Regions from separate parts of the Psychrobacillus sp. FSL K6-2843 genome, predicted to be linked through region 3. Evidence: a T-box and tRNA genes for the amino acid it is inferred to sense, from the RefSeq annotation. Region 3 holds a T-box; the other regions hold tRNA genes.

Region 1 (3,281 bases), 1.9 Mb from region 3:
GTCTAAGCAACGCCACATCCTTTTCCACTTAACAAATACTTTGGGACCTTAGCTGGTGGTCTGGGCTGTTTCCCTCTTGACTACGGATCTTATCACTCGCAGTCTGACTCCCAAACATAAATCATTGGCATTCGGAGTTTGTCTGAATTCGGTAACCCGGGATGGGCCCCTAGTCCAAACAGTGCTCTACCTCCAAGATTCTAACGTTTGAGGCTAGCCCTAAAGCTATTTCGGAGAGAACCAGCTATCTCCAGGTTCGATTGGAATTTCTCCGCTACCCACACCTCATCCCCGCACTTTTCAACGTGCGTGGGTTCGGACCTCCAGTAAGTGTTACCTTACCTTCATCCTGGACATGGGTAGATCACCTGGTTTCGGGTCTACGACCACATACTCATTCGCCCTATTCAGACTCGCTTTCGCTGCGGCTCCGTCTTCTCAACTTAACCTCGCATGTAATCGTAACTCGCCGGTTCATTCTACAAAAGGCACGCCATCACCCGTTAACGGGCTTTGACTATTTGTAGGCACACGGTTTCAGGGTCTATTTCACTCCCCTTCCGGGGTGCTTTTCACCTTTCCCTCACGGTACTGGTTCACTATCGGTCACTAGGTAGTATTTAGCCTTGGGAGATGGTCCTCCCGGATTCCGACGGAATTTCACGTGTTCCGCCGTACTCAGGATACACTCTGGAGGGAATGAATTTTGGACTACGGGGCTTTTACCCTATCCTGCGGACCTTTCCAGGTCGCTTCATCTAACTCATTCTTTTGTAACTCCGTATAGAGTGTCCTACAACCCCAAGAGGCAAGCCTCTTGGTTTGGGCTCTTCCCGTTTCGCTCGCCGCTACTCAGGGAATCGAATTTTCTTTCTCTTCCTCCAGGTACTTAGATGTTTCAGTTCCCTGGGTGTGTCTCAGATGCGCTATGTATTCACGCAAATGTACTGCCCCATTACGGGCAGTGGGTTTCCCCATTCGGAAATCTCCGGATCGAAGCTCACTTACAGCTCCCCGAAGCATATCGGTGTTAGTGCCGTCCTTCGTCGACTCCTAGTGCCAAGGCATCCACCGTGCGCCCTTATTAACTTAACCTAAAAGTTAAAAGTACTACACTTGCGATCACGTAAGTGATCACAATTTGAATATCTTGCGTTTGTTTCTTTTTTTGATGTCGTTTTATCCAGTTTTCAAAGAACAAAATTATTTCGTTGGTGGAGCCTAGCGGGATCGAACCGCTGACCTCCTGCGTGCAAGGCAGGCGCTCTCCCAGCTGAGCTAAGGCCCCGAAATAAAAAAAGGTATGGTGGGCCTAAATGGACTCGAACCATCGACCTCACGCTTATCAGGCGTGCGCTCTAACCAGCTGAGCTATAGGCCCTCTTTGAATTTCCATATCTATTATATGTTAATATACATGAACATTCAAAACTGAACTGCAAAACGTTAAGATACAGATAAAGATCTGTATTCCGAATATATCCTTAGAAAGGAGGTGATCCAGCCGCACCTTCCGATACGGCTACCTTGTTACGACTTCACCCCAATCATCTGTCCCACCTTCGGCGGCTGGCTCCCAAAAGGGTTACCCCACCGACTTCGGGTGTTACAAACTCTCGTGGTGTGACGGGCGGTGTGTACAAGGCCCGGGAACGTATTCACCGTGGCATGCTGATCCACGATTACTAGCGATTCCGGCTTCATGTAGGCGAGTTGCAGCCTACAATCCGAACTGAGAACGGTTTTATGGGATTAGCTCACCCTCGCGGGGTTGCGACCCTCTGTACCGTCCATTGTAGCACGTGTGTAGCCCAGGTCATAAGGGGCATGATGATTTGACGTCATCCCCACCTTCCTCCGGTTTATCACCGGCAGTCACCTTAGAGTGCCCAACTGAATGCTGGCAACTAAGATCAAGGGTTGCGCTCGTTGCGGGACTTAACCCAACATCTCACGACACGAGCTGACGACAACCATGCACCACCTGTCACCGCTGTCCCCGAAGGGAAAAGCCTATCTCTAGGCCGGTCAGCGGGATGTCAAGACCTGGTAAGGTTCTTCGCGTTGCTTCGAATTAAACCACATGCTCCACCGCTTGTGCGGGCCCCCGTCAATTCCTTTGAGTTTCAGTCTTGCGACCGTACTCCCCAGGCGGAGTGCTTAATGCGTTAGCTGCAGCACTAAGGGGCGGAAACCCCCTAACACTTAGCACTCATCGTTTACGGCGTGGACTACCAGGGTATCTAATCCTGTTTGCTCCCCACGCTTTCGCGCCTCAGCGTCAGTTACAGACCAGAAAGCCGCCTTCGCCACTGGTGTTCCTCCAAATCTCTACGCATTTCACCGCTACACTTGGAATTCCGCTTTCCTCTTCTGCACTCAAGTCCCCCAGTTTCCAATGACCCTCCACGGTTGAGCCGTGGGCTTTCACATCAGACTTAAAGGACCGCCTGCGCGCGCTTTACGCCCAATAATTCCGGACAACGCTTGCCACCTACGTATTACCGCGGCTGCTGGCACGTAGTTAGCCGTGGCTTTCTAATGAGGTACCGTCAAGGTACGAGCAGTTACTCTCGTACTTGTTCTTCCCTCACAACAGAGTTTTACGATCCGAAAACCTTCTTCACTCACGCGGCGTTGCTCCATCAGACTTTCGTCCATTGTGGAAGATTCCCTACTGCTGCCTCCCGTAGGAGTCTGGGCCGTGTCTCAGTCCCAGTGTGGCCGATCACCCTCTCAGGTCGGCTACGCATCGTCGCCTTGGTGAGCCGTTACCTCACCAACTAGCTAATGCGCCGCGGGCCCATCCTGTAGTGACAGCCGAGACCGTCTTTTAACATTTCCTCATGTGAGGTAATGGATTATTCGGTATTAGCCCCGGTTTCCCGGAGTTATCCCAATCTACAGGGCAGGTTGCCCACGTGTTACTCACCCGTCCGCCGCTAAATCAGAAGAAGCAAGCTTCTTCATCATTCGCTCGACTTGCATGTATTAGGCACGCCGCCAGCGTTCGTCCTGAGCCAGGATCAAACTCTCCATAATAGAGAACTTAAAAAGCTCATTTTGTTTTGCTGGCATCATCATTAAATGATGTCAAAAATTGTTTTGCGTCAATACAACCGAAGTTGTTTGATGCTATATGTCTTAACGTTTTGCATGTTCAGTTTTCAATGTTCATGGTGGAGCCTAGCGGGATCGAACCGCTGACCTCCTGCGTGCAAGGCAGGCGCTCTCCCAGCTGAGCTAAGGCCCCAATATTATAAATAACTGGTCGGGAAGAC
Region 2 (3,281 bases), 1.2 Mb from region 3:
CCACAGCTTCGGTGATTTGTTTAGCCCCGATACATTTTCGGCGCAGCGTCACTCGACCAGTGAGCTATTACGCACTCTTTAAATGATGGCTGCTTCTAAGCCAACATCCTGGTTGTCTAAGCAACGCCACATCCTTTTCCACTTAACAAATACTTTGGGACCTTAGCTGGTGGTCTGGGCTGTTTCCCTCTTGACTACGGATCTTATCACTCGCAGTCTGACTCCCAAACATAAATCATTGGCATTCGGAGTTTGTCTGAATTCGGTAACCCGGGATGGGCCCCTAGTCCAAACAGTGCTCTACCTCCAAGATTCTAACGTTTGAGGCTAGCCCTAAAGCTATTTCGGAGAGAACCAGCTATCTCCAGGTTCGATTGGAATTTCTCCGCTACCCACACCTCATCCCCGCACTTTTCAACGTGCGTGGGTTCGGACCTCCAGTAAGTGTTACCTTACCTTCATCCTGGACATGGGTAGATCACCTGGTTTCGGGTCTACGACCACATACTCATTCGCCCTATTCAGACTCGCTTTCGCTGCGGCTCCGTCTTCTCAACTTAACCTCGCATGTAATCGTAACTCGCCGGTTCATTCTACAAAAGGCACGCCATCACCCGTTAACGGGCTTTGACTATTTGTAGGCACACGGTTTCAGGGTCTATTTCACTCCCCTTCCGGGGTGCTTTTCACCTTTCCCTCACGGTACTGGTTCACTATCGGTCACTAGGTAGTATTTAGCCTTGGGAGATGGTCCTCCCGGATTCCGACGGAATTTCACGTGTTCCGCCGTACTCAGGATACACTCTGGAGGGAATGAATTTTGGACTACGGGGCTTTTACCCTATCCTGCGGACCTTTCCAGGTCGCTTCATCTAACTCATTCTTTTGTAACTCCGTATAGAGTGTCCTACAACCCCAAGAGGCAAGCCTCTTGGTTTGGGCTCTTCCCGTTTCGCTCGCCGCTACTCAGGGAATCGAATTTTCTTTCTCTTCCTCCAGGTACTTAGATGTTTCAGTTCCCTGGGTGTGTCTCAGATGCGCTATGTATTCACGCAAATGTACTGCCCCATTACGGGCAGTGGGTTTCCCCATTCGGAAATCTCCGGATCGAAGCTCACTTACAGCTCCCCGAAGCATATCGGTGTTAGTGCCGTCCTTCGTCGACTCCTAGTGCCAAGGCATCCACCGTGCGCCCTTATTAACTTAACCTAAAAGTTAAAAGTACTACACTTGCAATCACGTAAGTGATCACAATTTGAATATCTTGCGTTTGTTTCTTTTTTTGATGTCGTTTTATCCAGTTTTCAAAGAACAATTATATTTTTAATGGTGGAGCCTAGCGGGATCGAACCGCTGACCTCCTGCGTGCAAGGCAGGCGCTCTCCCAGCTGAGCTAAGGCCCCGAAATTAAAAAGGTATGGTGGGCCTAAATGGACTCGAACCATCGACCTCACGCTTATCAGGCGTGCGCTCTAACCAGCTGAGCTATAGGCCCTCTTTGAATTTCCATATCTATTAAATGTTAATATACATGAACATTCAAAACTGAACTGCAAAACGTTAAGATACAGATAAAGATCTGTATTCCGAATATATCCTTAGAAAGGAGGTGATCCAGCCGCACCTTCCGATACGGCTACCTTGTTACGACTTCACCCCAATCATCTGTCCCACCTTCGGCGGCTGGCTCCCAAAAGGGTTACCCCACCGACTTCGGGTGTTACAAACTCTCGTGGTGTGACGGGCGGTGTGTACAAGGCCCGGGAACGTATTCACCGTGGCATGCTGATCCACGATTACTAGCGATTCCGGCTTCATGTAGGCGAGTTGCAGCCTACAATCCGAACTGAGAACGGTTTTATGGGATTAGCTCACCCTCGCGGGGTTGCGACCCTCTGTACCGTCCATTGTAGCACGTGTGTAGCCCAGGTCATAAGGGGCATGATGATTTGACGTCATCCCCACCTTCCTCCGGTTTATCACCGGCAGTCACCTTAGAGTGCCCAACTGAATGCTGGCAACTAAGATCAAGGGTTGCGCTCGTTGCGGGACTTAACCCAACATCTCACGACACGAGCTGACGACAACCATGCACCACCTGTCACCGCTGTCCCCGAAGGGAAAAGCCTATCTCTAGGCCGGTCAGCGGGATGTCAAGACCTGGTAAGGTTCTTCGCGTTGCTTCGAATTAAACCACATGCTCCACCGCTTGTGCGGGCCCCCGTCAATTCCTTTGAGTTTCAGTCTTGCGACCGTACTCCCCAGGCGGAGTGCTTAATGCGTTAGCTGCAGCACTAAGGGGCGGAAACCCCCTAACACTTAGCACTCATCGTTTACGGCGTGGACTACCAGGGTATCTAATCCTGTTTGCTCCCCACGCTTTCGCGCCTCAGCGTCAGTTACAGACCAGAAAGCCGCCTTCGCCACTGGTGTTCCTCCAAATCTCTACGCATTTCACCGCTACACTTGGAATTCCGCTTTCCTCTTCTGCACTCAAGTCCCCCAGTTTCCAATGACCCTCCACGGTTGAGCCGTGGGCTTTCACATCAGACTTAAAGGACCGCCTGCGCGCGCTTTACGCCCAATAATTCCGGACAACGCTTGCCACCTACGTATTACCGCGGCTGCTGGCACGTAGTTAGCCGTGGCTTTCTAATGAGGTACCGTCAAGGTACGAGCAGTTACTCTCGTACTTGTTCTTCCCTCACAACAGAGTTTTACGATCCGAAAACCTTCTTCACTCACGCGGCGTTGCTCCATCAGACTTTCGTCCATTGTGGAAGATTCCCTACTGCTGCCTCCCGTAGGAGTCTGGGCCGTGTCTCAGTCCCAGTGTGGCCGATCACCCTCTCAGGTCGGCTACGCATCGTCGCCTTGGTGAGCCGTTACCTCACCAACTAGCTAATGCGCCGCGGGCCCATCCTGTAGTGACAGCCGAGACCGTCTTTTAACATCTCCTCATGTGAGGAAATGGATTATTCGGTATTAGCCCCGGTTTCCCGGAGTTATCCCAATCTACAGGGCAGGTTGCCCACGTGTTACTCACCCGTCCGCCGCTAAATCAGAAGAAGCAAGCTTCTTCATCATTCGCTCGACTTGCATGTATTAGGCACGCCGCCAGCGTTCGTCCTGAGCCAGGATCAAACTCTCCATAATAGCTGGCTGGCGATACACAGCGCATTGCGTTGTCAGCTTCGCTTACTCGGTCAGTCACGTACGTTAGTACGCTCCTTCCCTCGCTCACTTGCTTCCTAGCACTGCACTACGTCTCGTCAGCCAGA
Region 3 (3,281 bases):
AAACCGTTTCTCATTCCATGGGGCACTGTCAATTAGTAAAGCCCATCTAAGTGAATCCGCTCCATATTTTTGGATTAGGTCAACAGGATCCAACGCATTCCCTTTGCTTTTAGACATTTTTTGACCGTTCTCATCTAAAATATGTCCAGTGGAAAGCACACGCTTATATGGTGCTTTACCTGTAAATAGGGTAGAAACGGCCAATAAACTATAAAACCACCCTCTTGTTTGGTCAATTCCTTCGACTATAATATCCGCTGGAAACTGCTTGGAAAATAACTCTTTGTTCTCAAATGGATAATGATATTGGGCAAAGGGCATAGAACCACTGTCAAACCATACATCTATTACTTCTGGAGTTCTTTGCATCGGTCCACCACAGGAAGGACAAGATAGCTGAACCTTATCCACATATGGCTTGTGTAGCTCAATATCCCCTAGTACATTTAAAGAATATTTATTTAATTCATCGATCGATTTCGGCACTATTTCTACCTTACAATTATTACATTCCCACACATTAAGTGGTGTCCCCCAATAACGTTTGCGACTGATATTCCAATCCATCATTTGTTCCAAAAAGTTACCGAACCTACCATGCTTAATGTACTCTGGATGCCATGATACAGATTCGTTGTTATCAATTAATATTTCTTTTAGAGCTGTCGTTTGTATAAACCAACTTTCCATTGCGTAGTAAAGGAGTGGGGTGTCACAGCGCCAACAATGGGGATAGCTATGTTCATATTTTTCCTTATGGAATAGTAGTCCTTTATTGGAGAGAAATCGGACTATATCTATATCGCATTCTTTTACAAATCGACCTTCAAATCCTTTTATTGCTGAAGTGTATCTCCCTCTCTCATCCACCACACTGATAAAGGACAAGTCATTTTCCTTTACCACTTTATAATCGTCTTCTCCATAAGCTGGCGCGATATGCACAATTCCAGTACCGCTATCGCATGTGACATAGCTGGCGGTAACTACTTTATGACCAGACTCAACACTCATAAAGTCAAAAAGTGGAGTATAGGTAATGCCTTCTAATTCCTCCCCTCTAAAGGTGGACAGAATCTCATAATCATCTTGCATTACTTTTTCTAACAAAACTTTAGCAAGTATATAAACTTCTTCTCCCTTCTTCACACGAACATATTCCAGCGTAGGGTTAACTGCTAAAGCAACATTTGCTGGTAGCGTCCAGGGTGTGGTCGTCCAACCTAGGAAGTATTCATTCTCTGCATCTGTTAACTTAAATTTCGCTGTAGCCGATAGATCCTTCACCATTTTATAGCCCTGCGATACTTCGTGCGAACTTAAGGAAGTTTGACAACTAGGGCAGTATGGTGATACTCTATGACCTTTTTGTAGCAACCCCTTGTCGTGAATGGTACCAAGGATATTCCATACACTTTCAATATAGCTGTTGCTCATCGTCATATAGGGATTGCCCATATCCACCCAGTATCCTAACTTCTCTGTGAAATCACGCCATTCCTTCTCATAAACAAATACACTTTCCTTACATTTTTCGATAAATGCCTCCACACCAAAATCTTCTATGTCATTCTTTCCAGAGATACCAAGCTGTTTTTCTACACCCAATTCTACTGGCAACCCGTGTGTATCCCATCCCGCTTTACGAATAACTTGATACCCTTTCATTGTTTTGTATCTAGCGATCAGATCCTTAATCGTTCTTCCGAGGGCATGCCCTACATGGGGCATGCCATTTGCTGTGGGCGGGCCCTCATAAAATACAAAGGATGGCCTTCCATCTCGTTGGTTTATAGATTCTTGAAAAACATTTTTCTCTAACCAAACTTTTCGTACTTTTTCTTCCCGTTTTGAAACTATTTCCTTCTTGTTCTTGTTAACCAATTGGCATCACTCCTTATTAAGTTTAATAAAACATACAAAAAACCCGTCCCAGTAAAGGGACGGGTTTAACCGTGATACCACCCTAATTCTATGGAAAATTACCTTCCAATAGCACTTAGCCACGTACAAGCATACGCGTTCCTTTTAACGGTAGACACCCGATCGAGCTTACTATGTTCAGCACGACTTCTCAGAGAGGATTTTCAAAAATGACCTGAACACCGACTTTCAGCAAAGCATCGGCTCTCTTTGGAGCAGGTTCATATTCTACTTTTTCTCATCAACGAATTTGTATGGTTTTATTGTGGATAAATTTAACATGTAAATAAAACTAATGTCAATAGGAAGTATAGAAAAATTTAAAAATCATATGGAGGATAACAATTCACTTTTCAACACGAGTATACATGATATGCTCTATTAAACGCGTAATTATCAGTCTTTAAAGACCGTACTTAGAACTAAACCTGCAAAAATAATAGACACTCACCTGAATTAAAAGTGAGTGTCTATAGTTAAATATTTATCAAAAGCCCATGACAAGACTTTTTTTAGATGTTCGAATTGCCTGTTGAAGTTGGTCTTGGTGCCTCTTCCTCTGCAGCAAATGTAGAAGTCCCAAAGCTAAACAATACTGTTAATGTTATCAAGCTAAGAATAAATATTTTTTTCATATTATAAATCCTCCCATTTTGAAATAGATTTTTGTCTGAATAATATCTCATTTGCCTTTTGATAAAAAATATTGGCTGCTTTAAAACGACTGTTCCTATAATAATAATCTGCTAATAATATAGAGTACTTTTGAACGTGTCGATCGTCATGGACCTTCTCAAAATAATTAATCCCTTTTTTAATGATAGCTTCGAAATCTTCAGAGCAACTATGAAACGCTTTATATATGTGAAAATGGTGTATGTAAGATAGAGTGGCCATTGTTTGATTGTCCTTTATTTCATCCAATTTACTTAACCCAGCTTCACACCAGCTTAGCACACGCAAATGATCCTTTTGCTTGGAATACTCCTTAATAATTGAAAGAGTAGTTATCATATACCCCTCCACTTGGTGTGGGCCCTCTTTATTTTCCAAGCTATGTTTATAATACTCGATTGCCTTTTCATGGTTTTCTTGAATGGCCTGAAGTGAACCAAGGTTTTGATAAAGCATACCTTTATACTGTGTCAGCCTATAATCCTTAGCCAGCTTTTTCGCAAGATTGTAGTTCTTTTCGGCCTCTACATAATTTTTCATGTTTTTGTAGGCCATTCCTGTAACTATGTAACTGTCAATTGCTCTTTCAAAGAGTAAATTATCCTTATAATACTTCAGTGATTTACTAGAATGATTGATAGCATTGAAATATTCGTTGCATTTAAAGTAGGTCAAGCTTATAG

The links. The T-box of region 3 lies ahead of ileS (isoleucine--tRNA ligase). A T-box ahead of a tRNA ligase gene usually reads a tRNA of that ligase, here a tRNA-Ile.
Region 1: it encodes a tRNA-Ile, which carries the amino acid that the T-box ahead of ileS (isoleucine--tRNA ligase) is inferred to sense. The anticodon was not compared.
Region 2: it encodes a tRNA-Ile, which carries the amino acid that the T-box ahead of ileS (isoleucine--tRNA ligase) is inferred to sense. The anticodon was not compared.

What each region holds. Positions count from the first base shown of each region.
Region 1 covers NZ_CP152021.1:98,085-101,365, reverse strand. Annotated here, with positions in the region: rRNA gene MKY94_RS00540 (23S ribosomal RNA) at 1-1,095, opposite strand, end outside; tRNA gene MKY94_RS00535 (tRNA-Ala) at 1,213-1,288, opposite strand; tRNA gene MKY94_RS00530 (tRNA-Ile) at 1,305-1,381, opposite strand; rRNA gene MKY94_RS00525 (16S ribosomal RNA) at 1,489-3,042, opposite strand; tRNA gene MKY94_RS00520 (tRNA-Ala) at 3,178-3,253, opposite strand; tRNA gene MKY94_RS00515 (tRNA-Pro) at 3,269-3,281, opposite strand, start outside.
Region 2 covers NZ_CP152021.1:3,210,775-3,214,055, forward strand. Annotated here, with positions in the region: rRNA gene MKY94_RS16335 (23S ribosomal RNA) at 1-1,209, opposite strand, end outside; tRNA gene MKY94_RS16340 (tRNA-Ala) at 1,328-1,403, opposite strand; tRNA gene MKY94_RS16345 (tRNA-Ile) at 1,419-1,495, opposite strand; rRNA gene MKY94_RS16350 (16S ribosomal RNA) at 1,603-3,156, opposite strand.
Region 3 covers NZ_CP152021.1:2,007,224-2,010,504, reverse strand. Annotated here, with positions in the region: gene ileS (isoleucine--tRNA ligase) at 1-1,884, opposite strand, end outside; T-box leader at 1,937-2,177, opposite strand; gene MKY94_RS10090 (hypothetical protein) at 2,436-2,558, opposite strand; gene MKY94_RS10085 (tetratricopeptide repeat protein) at 2,560-3,281, opposite strand, start outside.